4 regions of the Yersinia kristensenii genome follow, and region 1 is predicted to be linked to each of the others. Evidence: predicted binding sites of a transcription regulator. Region 1 holds the regulator's gene; each other region holds the start of a gene.

Region 1 (4,265 bases):
CACGGATTACGGCGAGCATGAGCGGTCATTAGCACAAAAAGTCGAAGACGTGCGCCGCCAATTAGCGAGTGGTGAGGCGGTATTGGTCTGGTCAGAGTTACACGAGACTATCAATATTATGCCACGCGGTGCATTTCGGGCCGGAGCAGAAGAATTGCCATAACCCTCGCGGGATCACGACACTCATCGAGTAAAATCAGAGTGACAAGGCGGACACTTTGCCCTAAAAATAACCGCTAACGCTAAAAAACAGCCCATTTCAGCCTGTCCACTGAGGATCTAACCCCATGGAGTTACAGCTAATATGTCAACTAAACATCCGGTTATAGCCGTCACCGGCTCAAGTGGCGCAGGGACGACGACCAGCCTGGCGTTTCGCAAAATTTTTCAGCAATTGAATATTCGCGCGGCGCAAATTGAAGGCGACAGCTTCCACCGCTATACCCGACCAGAAATGGATACCGTCATCCGTAAGGCGCGGGATCAAGGCCGACATATCAGCTATTTTGGCCCAGAGGCCAATGACTTTGGTCAGTTAGAACAAAGTGTGGAGGAGTACGGCAAAAGCGGCACCGGGCGCTCACGTAAGTATTTGCACACTTATGATGAAGCCGTGCCTTATAACCAGATTCCGGGTACTTTTACCCCCTGGGAGCCACTGCCTGAACCCACCGATGTGTTGTTTTATGAAGGGTTACACGGCGGAGTTGTGACCGAACATCATGATGTGGCAAAACATGTCGATTTGCTGGTCGGCGTGGTGCCCATCGTCAACCTGGAGTGGATTCAAAAATTAGTCCGAGATACCGGTGAGCGCGGCCATTCCCGTGAAGCCGTGATGGATTCCGTGGTGCGCTCCATGGACGATTACATTAACTACATTACGCCGCAGTTCTCGCGCACCCACATTAACTTTCAGCGCGTGCCGACCGTCGATACCTCTAACCCGTTTGCCGCCAAAGCGATTCCATCACTGGACGAAAGTTTTGTCGTCATTCACTTCCGCGGTTTGGATCAGATTGATTTCCCCTACTTATTGGCAATGCTGCAAGGGTCTTTTATTTCCAATATCAATACATTGGTCGTCCCAGGCGGGAAGATGGGGCTGGCAATGGAGCTGATTATGGCACCGTTAGTGCAGCAATTGCTGGAAGGTAAAAAAATCGGTTAATCCTTCGTCCTTGAAGCCGCAGTAAAGCAATTACTGGAAAGAAAAAATAATTTGACGCTATCCCAACCCAAAGTCGTTGGGGCTGCAGGTAGGCGGCAAGCGAACTCATCCCGATGAGCTTACATAAGTAAGTGATTCGGGTGAGCGAGTGCAGCTAACAACCCTGCAGCTTCAAATACGAAGGGGTTAATTACGCGATGTCACGGATTTCAAAACTGTGGGTAATGGTCGCCGCTTTACCCAACATTAGCGAGACGGAGCAATATTTCTCTGCTGACAGCTCAACCGCGCGCTCCACAATTTTATCGGTCAAGCCCTTGCCGCTCACAATAAAATGCAGGTTAATTTGCGTAAACAGGCGCGGAGCCTCTTCCCGGCGCTGTGAAGTTAACGTCACTTCGCAATCGCGCACATCGTTACGGCCTTTTTGCAAAATAGAAACCACGTCAATGGCGCTACAGCCACCCGCTGACATTAACAACATTTCCATCGGGCTCGGCGCTTTATCTCCTGCATTCCCGTCCATTAAAACTTGATGACCTGAAGCAGACTCACCCAAAAATGTCAGCCCTTCAACCCACTTTACACGTGCCTGCATAACTCATGCTCCCGGTTAAATTTTCTCATTCAGACTACCCTTTCATTTACAAACTGGCAATGTAACCCGATGTTCATCATGCTGAAGCGATACAACACAAGACACTGGCCTCATCCTGTGCTACAAACAGAACCGAAAGTGTTGTTTCTTGAATTAAATAGAGTAGCTTCTCAATACTCAGTGAAGGGTTTCTACTCGGTACGCATCTTGGCTATACCTTTCGGCAGTTGAGCAAATTAATATGCTAAATGAAAGTGTATTTTATAAGCACGCCGTACAGGGAACTCTGAGCCCTGTTAAGTTAGGCAGCGATAACAACAGAGGATAACAGCGAATGGTTCTCGGCAAGCCACAAACAGACCCGACTCTCGAATGGTTCCTGTCTCATTGCCATATCCACAAATATCCATCGAAAAGTACGCTAATTCACCAAGGTGAAAAAGCCGAAACGCTTTACTACATCGTGAAAGGCTCCGTTGCGGTGCTGATCAAAGATGAAGAAGGTAAAGAGATGATTCTCTCCTATTTAAACCAGGGAGATTTCATCGGCGAGCTTGGATTATTTGAAGAAGGCCAAGAACGTAGTGCTTGGGTTAGGGCAAAAACTGCCTGTGAAGTGGCTGAAATTTCTTACAAAAAATTCCGTCAGCTGATTCAGGTCAATCCAGATATATTGATGCGCCTGTCTTCACAAATGGCGAATCGCTTACAGATAACCTCTGAGAAAGTGGGTAACCTCGCTTTCCTGGACGTGACTGGGCGTATTGCACAAACGCTGCTTAATCTGGCAAAACAACCGGATGCCATGACCCACCCAGATGGGATGCAGATAAAGATTACCCGCCAGGAAATTGGTCAAATAGTTGGCTGCTCCCGCGAAACTGTGGGGCGGATACTAAAAATGCTAGAAGATCAAAATCTGATCTCCGCGCATGGTAAAACGATTGTCGTTTACGGCACCCGTTAAAACCCTATAAACCGGTGCTGTTACCTCGGCACCGGTTTTCTTTTGTGTGATTAATAAATTTCTGGGGCCTATATGAATTGGCAACGGCTTATTTATCATCCTGAAGTGAATTATGCACTCCGCCAAACACTGGTTCTCTGCTTGCCGGCGGCATTGGGGTTCGCAATGGGTGAATTGCGGTTGGGGTTGATGTTCTCCCTGATACCCGCCTGTTGTAATATTGCTGCACTAGATACCCCTCATCAACATTTCTTCCGGCGGCTGATTGTCGGCGGGGCTCTCTTTACTTTCAGTAGTTTTCTGACTCAACAACTGCTGCTGTGGGATATTCCATTACCTGCGGTGATGCTTGGTTTGGCTTTAATGTTGGGTGTCAGTGGCGCTATCAGCCAGCTCAATGGCCGCCTGCTCCCCGCCGCACTTATCGCCGCTATTTTTAGCCTCAGCATGGTAGGTCGTGCGCCTATCTGGCAAGCGCCATTGATGTGTGCCGTGGGGACGCTCTGGTATGGTCTATTTACCTGGCTATGGTTCCGGTTATGTAAAGACCAGCCGATCCGTGAGCCATTGAGTCAGCTTTATCATTTGTTGGCCGATTATTGCGATGCTAAATACAGTTTGTTTGGCCAGCATGTTGAGCTAGAAAAGGCCATGCCGCCGTTGCTTGACCGGCAACAAGGTATAATGGACAAAATTAATCAGCTTTATCAGCAATTTAACCTGATAGACAATGCCACGAAAAAAGAGCGAAAACGGCTATTGAACTTGTTTCAAATGGCGCTTGATTTGCAAGAACACATCACTGCGGCAGTGAGTCAGTCAGAAAAAACGCAAGAGTTAATTGATCAAAGCCCGATAGAAACAGTTCTTAAGCGCAATATGCAGGTTATCTCGACGCAAATGCGCACCATTGCCGATGATATTCTCTATCATCACCGCGCAAAAACGCATTTCAGTGCGGGTGATGCGCTGGTCGAGCTGGAAGAGGTTGCCCAGCAGCACCCGGATAACCCCGTGGCGCAATTCTTCTATTACCATATCAGCCATGTTACCCAAATCCTGAGCGACCAACGCCCGCAGTATGATCGCGCCTTGATGTCCAACCAACCCTCTCAGCCATTTTGGCCAGCACTCGTCAGTTATTTATCGTTTAAATCCAGTGCATTGCGGGATGCTGCTCGCCTTGGTGTCACTTTGGCCGCGGGCAGTTACATCGGTAATTTGATCCATCTGCCTAAACCTTATTGGATTTTGCTTACCGTGATGCTGGTAACGCAAAATGGCTATAACGCCACTAAAATTCGGATCCATCACCGCGCCCTTGGCACCCTGATTGGGCTATTACTCGCGGCAGCTTTGCTGCATTTTCAAATGCCAGAAGGCACCACGTTAAGCATCATGTTGCTCATCACCCTGGTGGCCTATCTGGTTCAACGCAAAAACTATGGCTGGTCGGTCATTTTTAGAACCATCACTACGGTTTATATCTTGCAGTTATTGACCGGCGAAGGTGCGGACTTTTTAATCCC
Region 2 (4,265 bases), 1.2 Mb from region 1:
GCTTGTTCATAGGCGTTAATGTCATCAGCGCCCTCAACCGCCCCTAACGCAAAACACAATGCACCGCCCGGCTGCTGAAAATCGGTGAGTCCTTTCAGCGCGGCGGTTAGCACCTGCTCACGCCCGTCAATCCAACCGGTTCTGGTTGCATGGGCAAACACATACAACTGCCGGGTTTGTACCCGGCTGCGTATCACTGATGATCCTGCGGGTAAGGATTCGGCAAAACGGTTATCCGCCATGCCCTCATGTAAGAACCGTGGCAATGCTTCTGCCCGCATCCACTGACTGAATTTTTGCGCTGCATTTAGCATTATTGTGCTCCCGGTTGGCGCACATTGGCCACAATAATGCCGATCTGTTCACCCTGACAGGCAGTGACGCGGTATTGAGTGACCGATGCAGGAATCACCAAAGTTTCAGCATAATGAAGGGTATAGGGGGCAAAGGCACCATCCGGGCTATCAATAATGGCTTTCTGTCCTTCAATCAGGTTCAACATCTGGAAACCGTCGTGAGTGGCAATGGTTACGGCAGAACGTACCCAATAACGGTGGGTATCGATAAACTCTAGCGCATGTAAACCGGTGCGCTCACGGGTGTAATCGGCGTTTTCCTCTTTTATTTCAACCTGATCGAGCAAATTCTCACGGCACCATGCGGTATCCCGCTCAGCTTGTATCACTTTGCGACCATGCTCGATATGCACCGGTCGTGGGCGGTTATCCAACCCCAGACGGCCCCAATCCCACAGTTTGAAGGTAAAAATATACGGAGTCGCCGATATCTCCAGAATCATGGCGTTACTGCCAGAACAGTGCACCGTGCCGGAGGGGATCAATACATGGTCATGTTTTTTAACGGGAAAACTATTCACGAACTTCTCGTCATCAAGATGTCCGGTATGCTGTGCCTGTTCAATCGCGCTGATCAACTCCTCAGGTTGAACACCGGTTTTTAATCCGAGGTAAACATTAGCCCCTGCTCTGGCATCCAAAATGTAATAACTTTCATCTTGGGTGTAATGCATACCAAACTGCTGCTGAATATGGTCGGTGAGAGGGTGAACTTGTAAGCTGAGATTGCCGCCTTCCATGGTGTCGAGAAAATCAAAACGAATGGGGAACTCCGCGCCAAAGCGGGCGTAGTTTTGCGCACCGAGCAGTTGACGCGGGCGAGCCAACACCAGATTAATGGCGGGCATAGTAATACGGCTGCCGCCATAATTTAGCGTCACACTGTTCTCTTCCGGCACCCCATCGAAACACCAGGCGTAATTTTTCTCACTCGGTGGCAGTTGGCAAACCTCTTCCATCCATTTTCCGCCCCAGACCCCGGGGTCAAAGAATGGATTCAGGCGGAAAGGGGCAGCCAGACAGGCCTCTACCCCAACCTGGAATGCCGCCTGATCAATCATAACTGCGGGTTCTGCCAGTGAATCAAGATAAAAATCAAACGATTGGAACAGTTCACGTTTGTGACGGTCAGCAATTCGCCACTCCCAGAAGAAACCGCGCTTATATTTTCTTAATACGTCTTCATCAGGGTTATGAGTGAGCCAATTACTCCCACCCGCGCGCCAGTCTAACTGACGTTGCCAACGCGGATAATCAATATAGACCAGCACATCATGAACCCCGGCCAGTGCGGCACCGGTACCGATAATTACGTTAATTTCACCCTGATTCTCACAGGCGGTCTGAAGTGACTTTATCTTTTCAGGTAATAAATAATCAGCCAGATTAGCGCAACTCATCACACCAAAAACCCGATCGTCCGTCAGCGTATCCGTCAAACGAATATCCAAAGCTTGACCGCTGAGATAACAATCGTCCATCTCTCGCCATTGAGCCTGATCAAATCCACTATAAAGACTCAAATGTTGCTTGATGCTCTGTATATCCACACCGGGATAACAATCAATGGCGACAGTAACCCCATCGCGAGTCGCTAGTAACTCACTGATTTTCTCCGCAATAGCCTGCCAACCTATGACCGCTGGATTTGCAGCTGTTGGCACCGAAATGGCAGGAAATTTATCGTAATTAGCTGGATGATTTAAATAAGACATAGGGTTCCCCTCGAAGTTAAACGATTAACTTAATATTTGTAATGAGAGTATTTAGAACCAAACTGATTTTCAAGTGGAAAATTAGCTGCAATCTACAAACAAGATTGATTTAAAAGGAAATGTTAATTAATCATACTATTTACGTTGCTAAAAATGTGATTGAAGTCTAATTTTTAATCAAAACAGAGAGACTTAAAATAGGTAAATCGAATAACTTATCGTTAAGGATTTATTGGAGAGTAAAAATGAAATCGATAGCCATACATTTTGGAGCAGGCGCATTAGGGCGAGGGCTAACGATCCCTTTTTTGGTTGCCAGCGGTTATGACGTTGTCACCGTTGATGCCGACCTACAATTAATTGACCGCCTCCAGAGTGCACGCGGCTATGACATTCTGCTGACGGATATTGATGAACAACAACACATTCCGTTGGCGGCGGCCTTACATCCAGCAGATCCACAACTTCAGGAATGGCTGGCGCAAGCGACTGTTATTACCACCTCGGTGCGCAAAGAGAATTTGCATCATGTGGCGTCGGCACTGAAAAACTGTGCACCCAAAACCGTGATTTGCTGTGAAAACATTGAACAAAGCGGCGCTTTCTTTGCTTCTCTGTTGCAAGAGGCCGGCGTTGATGACCAACACTGGTCATTGCCAGATTGTATGGTTGACCGAATTTGTTCTTCCCACTGGCCGCAAACGCTGGAAATTGAAGCGGAGTCCTATGGTTCCATCTGTGTCCAGGCGCTGGAAAATGCGATTATCCCCGACAAATTTGAGATTACAGAGAACATCGCAGCACGCTTTCAGGAAAAACGTATTCTGGTCAATACTTACGCCGACGGCATCAGTTTTATCGGCCGCGCGATGGGGCTGGAATTTCTTTATCAGGCAGCCGCCGATCAGCGCATTAATCACCTGATCGACGACTATATGCAGGTGATGAAAATCTATTTGCAGCAGGTCTGTCATTTGAGCCCACAACATCTGGATACCATGGAGCAGCGGCATCGTCAGCGTTTGGCTAACACGGCCATTAAGCGCCCTCTTGATACCGTTGCCCGTAATTTTTTGGCCAAAATAACCGCCGGGGAACGTTTTATTTATCCCCTGATTGAACTGGCACGTCGGGATATCAATATTGACCGCGCTATCCCATTTGTAAATGCACTAATCAATGGCTGGGCCATGCAACAAGAAAATCCCAGCCAGGCACGACAGCAAGCACTCAACACCATCGAAAATACCTTAATTATAAAAAAACTAGAGGAAGCATCATGATCAACATCATTTTTGCTGCCCACGGATTGGCAGCAACGGGGATGAAAGACAGCGTCGAGATGGTTCTGGGGGAAAATAATCACTTTCATGTGTTATCGCTAACACATGATGATGGGATTAATCACTTTCAGGCCCAGCTCACGCAATTAGTAAATGAAATACGCGAACACTCGGCTGGCGGCATTCTTATTTTAACGGATATGCCCGCGGGTACCCCCTATAACGTGAGTGTGCAGATTGCGCTGGCAAATAATGATATTGACGTATTATCAGGTACAAATTTTCCTATGGTATTAACTGCCTTGGATCAAGCTGACCTGCCGCTATCTGAGCTAACTGAACTGGTGATTGAAACGGGTCGGGAAGCAATTAATCGCTTTATTGCGATTGATGCCGCAGAGGAGGATTTTTAATTATGGCTATCTCTTTTTTACGCATTGATGATCGTTTAATACATGGTCAGATGGCCGCTTGCTGGATTGGTTCCAGTCCTTGTGATGGCATCATAGTGGTCGATGATGACGCCGCCAATAATGAAATCCAGAAAAAAGTTCTGTTATCTATTCTGCCCTCGATTAAAACCTGGGTATTTAGTATTGATACCGCAACAGAAAAATTGGATAAGGTGATTGAATCTCAGAAAAAATATTACCTGATTGTCCGTAGCGCTTCGGCATTGGTGAAATTAGCCGAAAAAGTGCCGCAATTAATCGCCGTACATAAACGTGTCAATGTTGGCCCGTTATCCAAACGTAATGATGCAATTCAAGTGAATAAGGGGCAAGGAATTGTACCGGAAGAGATCCCGGCGTTTCGTCAACTCAAAGAATTAGGTTTTTCCGTCGAGTTCCGCTTACTGCCCGATACCACCGCGGTAAGCTGGGATTCAGTAGCAGCCAAATTACCCGGAT
Region 3 (4,265 bases), 940 kb from region 1:
CACAAACGGTAGATAAATCAGTGTTGCTACACCAAGGTTGAACAAACTTAATAACAGCGCGGCAATACTGCCGTTGGTGTTAAAGAAAGCACCCAACCCGACAGGCATGGTCCACGGCGCAATATTGGTAATGGGTGGAATTAAACCGGTGTAATAAGCAATGGAAGTAATAATGGCTAATATCGGTTGAACCAGAATAAACGGAATGAAGAACAGCGGGTTCATAATAACCGGTAAGCCAAACAGAATCGGTTCGTTAATTTGGAAAATACTTGCCGGTGCGCCCAGTTTTGCCACCTGACGATAATCTTCACGGCGGGAACCAATAAAGATAGCAATAACCAGCCCAAGTGTTGCCCCAGTTCCGCCGAGGAAGATATAGGAATCAACAAAAGGTTTGGCCCACATATGGAATTCTTTGCCAGCAGCCAATGCCGCCGCAACCGAGCCATATTGGGTATAGGTCGCCACGTTTTCCAACGCAAATGGCATCATAATGCCACTTTCCAGTGCAGATAATGCCATCGCACCGTGTATCCCGAAGAACCACAATATTGAAATGCTTACCACATACACCCATCCCACGACACTGCCCATTTTAGACAATGGAGTCGAAATGGTGTCCATAATAATCTGGTGGAAGTTGGTGCCATGTAGCCCAAGGGTATAAGCAATCACGCCCATAATGGACAGAATAATAAAGCCAGGGATCAGTGCTGAGAAAGAACGGGACACTGACGTCGGCACACTATCGGGTAAGCGGATAACCCAGTTACGGCGCACGATAAAGGCAAAGACTTCTGCTACTACCAAGCCGATAATGATACCGGATATGATATTCGCGCCACCTAACCAATTAGCGCCCACCGCATAGGCGTCGCCAACACTGTATGGGGTCACGGTCATAAAGGCAGCAATCGCCAACAGTCCCGAAGCCAGAGGATCGATTTTTTTCTCTTCCGCCAGGGCCATGCTGATAAAGAATGGCGTCATTAACGACATGATCCCGAGGGTACCATTATAAACGTTGCCACCGATTGCTTTAAAACCATTGAGCGTGGTGATGGTATCTGCATCCAGACGAATACCCATCGAGAAAAAGAACGACCCTTCACCAAAACTTAAGAAAACGTTATTAATAAGAACAAACATGGCACCCGTCAGGGTTAACGGCATCAGCCGGATAAACCCATTTTTGATGGCATTAATATGTTGCTGTTTGCCAATTTTAATGGCGAAGGGCAATATGGCCCTTTCCAGAGAATTAATAAATGCGCTCACAGTGCTCCCCTTATTGTTTTGATTTTTTTATTGCGGCAACAGCAGCTTTTAATACCCCTAAACCATCAACTTTGCCGTACAAGGCAGAATCGATCACTTCGACAGGTTTGTTAGGGAACATTTTGGTGATTTCTGGCAACATGTAAGCAATTTGCGGCCCTAATAGGATCACATCTGCTTCTGTGCCATGCTGCGCAGCCAGTGCTTCCGGGTAAGCATTGATAGTCACTGGCACTTCATACTTCTCTGCTTGCACTTTCATTTTGGAAACTAGTAGCGAGGTAGACATACCAGCAGAGCAAAACAGATAAATTTTTTTCTTTTCCATACCCAACACCTTTTGAGGTTCAAAAGACACAGTTATTCATATGCCAGTGCAATGGTGAATTCCCTTTATCTGAACTTTATCGTGCCTCTTGCCCAGCTCCATTGTTTCTGGTTGTCGTCAGTATACGGAGTTAACAGACAATCCAGTAATTCAAGCATAACAATAATCGTCTCTAATTGACTTTTGATATTGATAGCCTTCACATTTCTTAGTTATTACAATGTGATGGTTATCGCAAAATGATTATTTTTTTTGCTCGGCGAATTAAGTTTAATTCATTTGCATTTCATATGGTTAGTTTTTATTGGCAGATAATGAAACAACAAAGCAAGACAATAAAATCTCTTGAAACCAACAAAAGGATAAATTAGGGAATCTTATTGGTTTGATAATCGTTTCATCCAAACTTTCTCACTTTTTCCCTGGGTTCAGTGCGACACCTTTATTCGTGAAGCGAAGTTCGTCACCACTATTTCTGACTCATTCGACCCAATGCATATCCTTTTAGGAGCAAAAATAGCCGATTCCTGGTTAATACTCTAAAGTTAACAGGTGTTTGCCTATTTATGGAGTGAGTAATGACGTTATTGGGAAATAAAACACCGACCTTTCGGCTGCGTTTACAATTATTCAAATTACTCTTACTGAGTGTATTTATCTCGGTACCAGTCCTAGCCGCACCAACCCCCGCAGTGACAGAATTGCAAAATGGGCTAGATCACCCCTGGTCACTGGCCTTTTTGCCGGATGACGGGGGAATTTTGATCACTGAACGTTCCGGGCAACTAAAGTTATGGCAACCAGGAAAAAACCTGTCAGAGCCCTTAAAAGGGGTGCCGGCAGTGTATGCCAAGGGGCAAGGTGGTTTATTGGATGTGGCATTATCACCGAAATTTGCCCAAGATCGCCGTATCTACCTCAGTTTTGCTGAAGAAGGAAAAGACGGAAAAGCGGGAACTGCGGTGGGCTATGGTCGCCTTAATCCGCAAGGAACCGCCATTGAAAACTTCACTGTTTTTTTCCGCCAACAGCCAAAATTATCAACCGGCAATCATTTTGGCGGCAAACTGGCTTTTGATGAACAAGACCATCTGTTTATTACCTTAGGCGAAAATAATCAGCGCCTAACTGCCCAAGACTTGAGCTTGCATCAAGGCAAAATAGTCCGCCTGACCCTCGACGGTAAAGTGCCAAAAGATAATCCCCTCGCCAATCAGTCACCGGCAAGACCAGAAATCTGGTCTTATGGTCATCGCAACCCGCAGGGGTTGGCCCTGAATCCTTGGACCGGTGTGATGTGGGAAAATGAGCATGGCCCTAAAGGTGGGGATGAAATCAATATCCCTATGGCTGGGAAAAACTATGGTTGGCCATTGGCAACGCACGGAATGAACTATTCGGGTTTGCCCATCCCTGAGGCCAAAGGCACCCATATCGAGGGAACTGAACAACCCGTCTATTACTGGGAAAAATCTCCAGGTATCAGTGGGATGGCATTTTATAACGCCGCCCGCTTCCCTACCTGGCAACATTCGCTATTTATCGGTGCATTGGCACAGAAAGAGTTAATTCGCTTACAACTGGATGGCGATAAAGTGATTGCTGAGGAGCGCTTGCTGGGGGATCGCGGCGAACGTATCCGCGATGTGCGCATCGGGCCTGACGGCTATGTTTATCTGTTAACGGATGAGAGTGATGGTAAGTTGTTAAAAGTGGGCCTTTCGGCTAACAACTAGTTTATTTGTCACAAATTCGCCTTAAAAAAGCCGGAAAGTTTTCCGGCTTCGTATTTATCACTGACAAAATTTATCGTGATAGATTAACGATCCGAAGAAGCTTGCCACAAATTGAGCTGCCCATCAGTAACATGCTGATCAATCGCACGTAATTCTTCTGCACTGAAACTCAAGTTACCGAGTGCGGCACAATTTTCCTCAAGCTGCTCTGGGCGACTGGCACCAATTAAAACTGACGTGACGCGGTTGTCTTTCAATAACCAGCTTAAGGCCATTTGCGCTAATGACTGTCCACGTTGTTCGGCTAATTCATTCAATCGCTTGATGCTGAGCAAATTTTTCTCCGACAACATGTTTTCTTTCAGCGAGCCGCCAGCTTCTTTCTTCATCCGAGAATCATCCGGAATACCATTGAGATATTTTCCGGTTAATAATCCCTGCGCCAGAGGTGTAAAAGCAATACAGCCGACACCGTGTTTACCCAAAGTATCTAATAAATTCGTCTGCTCAACCCAGCGATTAAGAATATTATAGGAAGGCTGATGGATGAGCAGTGGAATCTTCCATTGCTGCAATAATTCCACCATTTTGGCAGTCCGTTCAGATGAATAGGATGAAATCCCGACATATAAAGCTTTACCGCTTTGTACTGCCTGAGCTAATGCCGACGCGGTTTCTTCCATCGGCGTATTTTCATCAACACGATGGGAATAAAAAATATCCACATAATCCAGCCCCATCCGTTTTAAGCTTTGGTCCAAGCTGGCAAGCAGATATTTTCGTGAGCTGCCAGCACCATAGGGGCCAGGCCACATGTTATAACCCGCTTTGGTTGAGATTATCAGTTCATCACGATAGGGCTTAAAATCGTCTTGCAATAACTTACCAAAATTTTGTTCTGCTGACCCCGGTGGTGGGCC
Region 4 (4,265 bases), 2.4 Mb from region 1:
GCCACCACGCACGCGCCCATTATGGCCGCGCTGATGGTGTGTGAAATGACCGGTGAATACACCCTATTGCCAGGGCTACTACTATCCTGTGTTATTTCGACAACAATAGCCCGTTGGTTACGCCCTATTTCTGTCTATCATTCACGCTAAAATATGTCGATAATGATGTCAATTAGAGACGATTATTAATTTGACCAATAACACTATCTCACTAATAACAAGTAACCCAAATATATTCTAAATAATCCGCATTGCAGAGACGGCTGCAACTGAGTGAGTTCCGATGAGCTGACTCAGATAAGTGATTCGGTTGAACGAAAGCAACCAATACACAATTTAAAGTATAACGGGTATAAATCTATTATTTAACCATTGCCGTTAGATCTAAATACTTTGCCAGTGGCTTTTGCTCCGGGTGTGGCAGATAAGGTAATTGCCCTAATTGTGGTGCAGGTAAACGTTCGCGTAACATTGCAATTGTTTCAGCATAATGGGCAAGTCCTGGATTAATACGATTAGCAACCCACCCTAATAAGGGTAAGCCATCATTAATAATAGCCTGAGCCGTTAATAAGGCATGATTAATACAGCCTAATTTAATTCCGACGACTAAAATAACCGGTAACTGCTCTTGTACTACCCAATCAGAATAAAAACGCTGATCGTTCATCATCACTTTCCAGCCGCCGCAACCTTCGACGACTACAGTATCGGCTTTAGCAGATAATTGCTGCAATCCTTCCGTCATTTTACTGTAGTTAATGAGGATACCCGAGCAGGCATGGATAACATCTCCAGCCAGTGGGTATGGATTAACTTCCTGATAATTCACTTCAATCGAGGATGAAGCTTGTAAAATCAGTGCATCTTGGTTACGCAATCCATCCGGAGTTTCTTGACTCTCTGTCGCTACTGGCTTATAGCCCACAGCTGTTCTGCCATTTTGGCTTAAGGCCTGAAGTAAGGCCCGTGACACGACGGTTTTACCAACAGCTGTGTCGGTACCCGTCACAAAAACACGCGTTAACATAACAATACTCCGCAATCGGCCACGTCGACTTAAGTCTTTCCGCCTAATATTAGCGAAATTGATAACATAGATAAAAGTCTAGGCGATGCCGACAACAGACAGCTTGCGTTAGCGCAATGTTTTGCTGAACTGGGAGATATTTTTAACGGATAACCCCCAATAATATGGGGAATACGCCCTGTATACCCACTAATAATTAACTCTTAATTATTAGTGGCACCCTATCCTTGGAGTAATTTCACCAATAATGAACCATTATATAATGCTTCTTTTACCAGTGCGGCTCCGGGCATTGTTCCCTGATTAAAAAATGCGGTCGGTTCAACCAGAATATTCTCACTGTAAGCCGGTAGCGCTTGCTGGCGGATGCAAGATGCAATGGCGGGATGAAGAATAGAGGCCGCTTTATTTAATGGCGAACCGACCAGAATTTTTTCCGGATTAAATAAATTGACCATAATGGCAATAATTCGTCCGACGCTGTGGCCAACACCTAAGATAATATCTTTAGCTAATTGATCGCCAGCTAAAGCCGCATCACATAAAGATTCCACTGTCAGTGGTGAGCCATGTAATAAAGAACTCATTGAGCCATTTAATCGTTGTTGGGCAATTTCCAGCATATTCTCAATACTGGCAACGGTTTCAAGGCAACCGTGATTACCGCAATAACAACGTTTACCGTAAGGATCAACTTGAGTATGACCAATTTCAATGACACTACGACTACCCGCATGTAATACCCGGCCAGCAGTAATTACCCCAGCACCAACATTATGATCAATCACGACTTGAATAATATTCTGACAGCCGCGCGAAGCCCCATACAGAGCTTCAGCCATCGTCCAGGCGCAAATATCATGTTGCAGATAAACCGGTAACCCCGTTAACTCTTCTAACGCCGAGCCCAGCAGCATCTCATTAACATCATAAAACGGCATTTTATGCACAATACCCGCTGGTGCATCAATAATGCCTGGCATGGTAATGGCGATGGCAGTCAGCCTTTCAAGTTTTTCCTGATGCCGGATAAAAAACTGTTCGACTTCGCTGAGAATGCGATTGAGTAGAGGTTCTGGGTGGCTATCCGGTAATGGAATTTGGTCTTCAACGACCAGTTTACTGCTGAGGTCGCGCAGTGCGAGAGTAATAAAACCTCGGCTGATTCGCCCGGAGACATAGTGCCAAGCTTCTGTATCAAGCACCAAACCAATTGCTGGCCGCCCACGGCTGCCCACATCTTGATATTCGGTCTCTTTCACCAGATGGGCTTCAACCAATTCCCGCACAATTTTAGTGATACTGGCGGGGGCCAGTTGTGCCCTTTTAGACAGTTCAATACGGGATATAGGGCCGAACAAATCAATCAGCCGATAAACGGCCCCTGCATTGGTTTGTTTGATTTGATCAATATGCCCAGGCTGTCCATCCGTTATCACTAAACCGGCTCCTTCTCTGTCACCGAGTATTTTTCGCGCTTCTAAATAAAGATTATGGGCTATGTTGGGGCTTTTAGTATATGGCGTCAACTATTTGATTAGTTATGTGATTTACTGCACATAATCACCCATACCCTTTGACTCTGTGCTGGTTATTTACACGAAACAAGATTAAAAAGTAGCCATTACCATTTATTGACTTTCGGCAACCTAAACGTTTTTATGCTTTGCTAAGGGGATATCCGCGACCATCAAATTAATCAATGCTTGCGCTGGTGCGGTCACTGGGCGATGTTTATGATTAACCAGCCACACCTCAGTGGTGGCACTGGCTTCGGCTAATGGCAGATATTTTACCCCATCCACTTTTACCCGTGTAAATGACGCGGGTAAAATAGAAACACCTAAACCTGAAGAAACCAGACCGACAATCGTCATCGCTTCCCCAACTTCTTGCGTAATATAAGGAGTGATACCGGCACGGGCTAACAATGCAAGAATCTCGTCGTAAAGTGCGGTGCCAACCTCCCGCGAAAAGAACACAAAAGGTTGTTCAGCCAAGGCGCTAAATTTAACGCTGCCCTGGGGTAAGGCGGCTAATGGGCTTTCTTCGTGCACCACTGCAACTAAAGGTTCACGTAACAGCAGACGGTATTGCAGTGCATCTGGCAAGCGAGTGTTGCGCATCACACCAAGATCAAGTCGCCCGTCCAATAACGGTTCAATTTGCTGTTTGCTATTGATTTCACGCATTTTAAGATGGACTTGCGGATGTAATTGGCGAAAAGCCCGTAAATTTTTGGACACGGTGCTAATAAAAGGGGCGGATGAGGTAAAACCGATGGTCAGTTCCCCGGACTCTCCACGATGCAGCCGCGCTGCTTTCTCAGATGCCGAATTGACCTGCGCCAGAATTTGATAAGCTTCTTTTAAAAATAGTTCGCCAGCTTGAGTCAGACTAACATTGCGGTTATTGCGGGCAAATAATCGCGCCCCGATTTGTTCTTCCAGAATGTGAATTTGTTGACTTAATGGCGGTTGAGAAATACGCAAACGCTCTGCAGCTCGTCCGAAATGCAACTCTTCTGCCACCGCAATGAAATAACGTAAGTGCCTGAGTTCAATGCTCATTCAACCTCATTGATACTTTTAAAGTATTATTGCCAATGATTAATATATTAGACAAAAAACTCCGCTATTCCTATGATTTTGTTATTAGCTGGCCCCTTGCTCCCGCAGCACATGTATTATTAATAAGGAAATACCGTGACTCCCTCTTTGCGTACTCCGACGACGGATACCGCAGTGCCGCCCCCCTCAGTAAATGATGCTACCACACGCTTAAGTGCGGCGCGAAAACGCCCTTATATTCAACGCGGTACGCCAGAATTTATGCGAGTTACACTGGCCTTCTTTTCTGCTGGTTTAGCCACCTTTGCCCTGCTTTATTGCATGCAACCCATACTACCGCTGTTATCGCAGGATTTTTCTATCTCCCCGGCAAGCAGCAGTTTATCGCTTTCATCTGCGACTGGAATGCTGGCTTTGGGGCTGATGTTTACCGGCCCATTATCGGATGCGATTGGTCGTAAGTCAGTCATGGTAGTCGCGCTGATGTTGGCGGCTACCTGCACGTTAATCTGTTCCTTTATGACCAGCTGGCATGGGATTTTGCTCATGCGGGCATTGATTGGCTTATCCCTTAGCGGGGTTGCTTCTGTGGCCATGACCTACCTCAGTGAAGAAATCCACCCCAGTTTTGTCGCTCTCTCTATGGGGTTGTATATCAGCGGGAA

The links. Region 1 encodes CRP, which controls carbon source genes, mostly activating them, when cyclic AMP is high. Its sites were predicted from a motif close to ATGTGANNNNNNTCACAT; they were not measured.
Region 2: a site for CRP is predicted at 2,225-2,242, ahead of DX162_RS00075 (mannitol dehydrogenase family protein). Genes of this name have one in related genera too.
Region 3: a site for CRP is predicted at 1,830-1,847, ahead of DX162_RS01195 (PTS sugar transporter subunit IIB). Genes of this name have one in related genera too.
Region 4: a site for CRP is predicted at 2,574-2,591, ahead of mlc (sugar metabolism global transcriptional regulator Mlc). Genes of this name have one in related genera too.

Annotation. Positions count from the first base shown of each region.
Region 1 covers NZ_UHIY01000001.1:1,189,593-1,193,857, forward strand. The annotation lists gene DX162_RS05650 (YheU family protein) at 1-163, shown strand, start outside; gene DX162_RS05655 (phosphoribulokinase) at 305-1,171, shown strand; gene DX162_RS05660 (OsmC family protein) at 1,362-1,769, opposite strand; gene crp (cAMP-activated global transcriptional regulator CRP) at 2,104-2,736, shown strand; gene DX162_RS05670 (YccS/YhfK family putative transporter) at 2,809-4,265, shown strand, end outside.
Region 2 covers NZ_UHIY01000001.1:10,798-15,062, forward strand. The annotation lists gene DX162_RS00065 (AGE family epimerase/isomerase) at 1-314, opposite strand, end outside; gene DX162_RS00070 (class I mannose-6-phosphate isomerase) at 314-2,071, opposite strand; gene DX162_RS00075 (mannitol dehydrogenase family protein) at 2,317-3,354, shown strand; gene DX162_RS00080 (PTS sugar transporter subunit IIA) at 3,351-3,767, shown strand; gene DX162_RS00085 (PTS sugar transporter subunit IIB) at 3,770-4,265, shown strand, end outside.
Region 3 covers NZ_UHIY01000001.1:250,662-254,926, forward strand. The annotation lists gene chbC (PTS N,N'-diacetylchitobiose transporter subunit IIC) at 1-1,281, opposite strand, end outside; gene DX162_RS01195 (PTS sugar transporter subunit IIB) at 1,292-1,609, opposite strand; gene DX162_RS01200 (PQQ-dependent sugar dehydrogenase) at 2,188-3,345, shown strand; gene mgrA (L-glyceraldehyde 3-phosphate reductase) at 3,429-4,265, opposite strand, start outside.
Region 4 covers NZ_UHIY01000001.1:3,587,929-3,592,193, reverse strand. The annotation lists gene clcB (voltage-gated ClC-type chloride channel ClcB) at 1-150, shown strand, start outside; gene bioD (dethiobiotin synthase) at 362-1,030, opposite strand; gene mlc (sugar metabolism global transcriptional regulator Mlc) at 1,252-2,469, opposite strand; gene DX162_RS16415 (LysR family transcriptional regulator) at 2,680-3,600, opposite strand; gene DX162_RS16410 (MFS transporter) at 3,736-4,265, shown strand, end outside.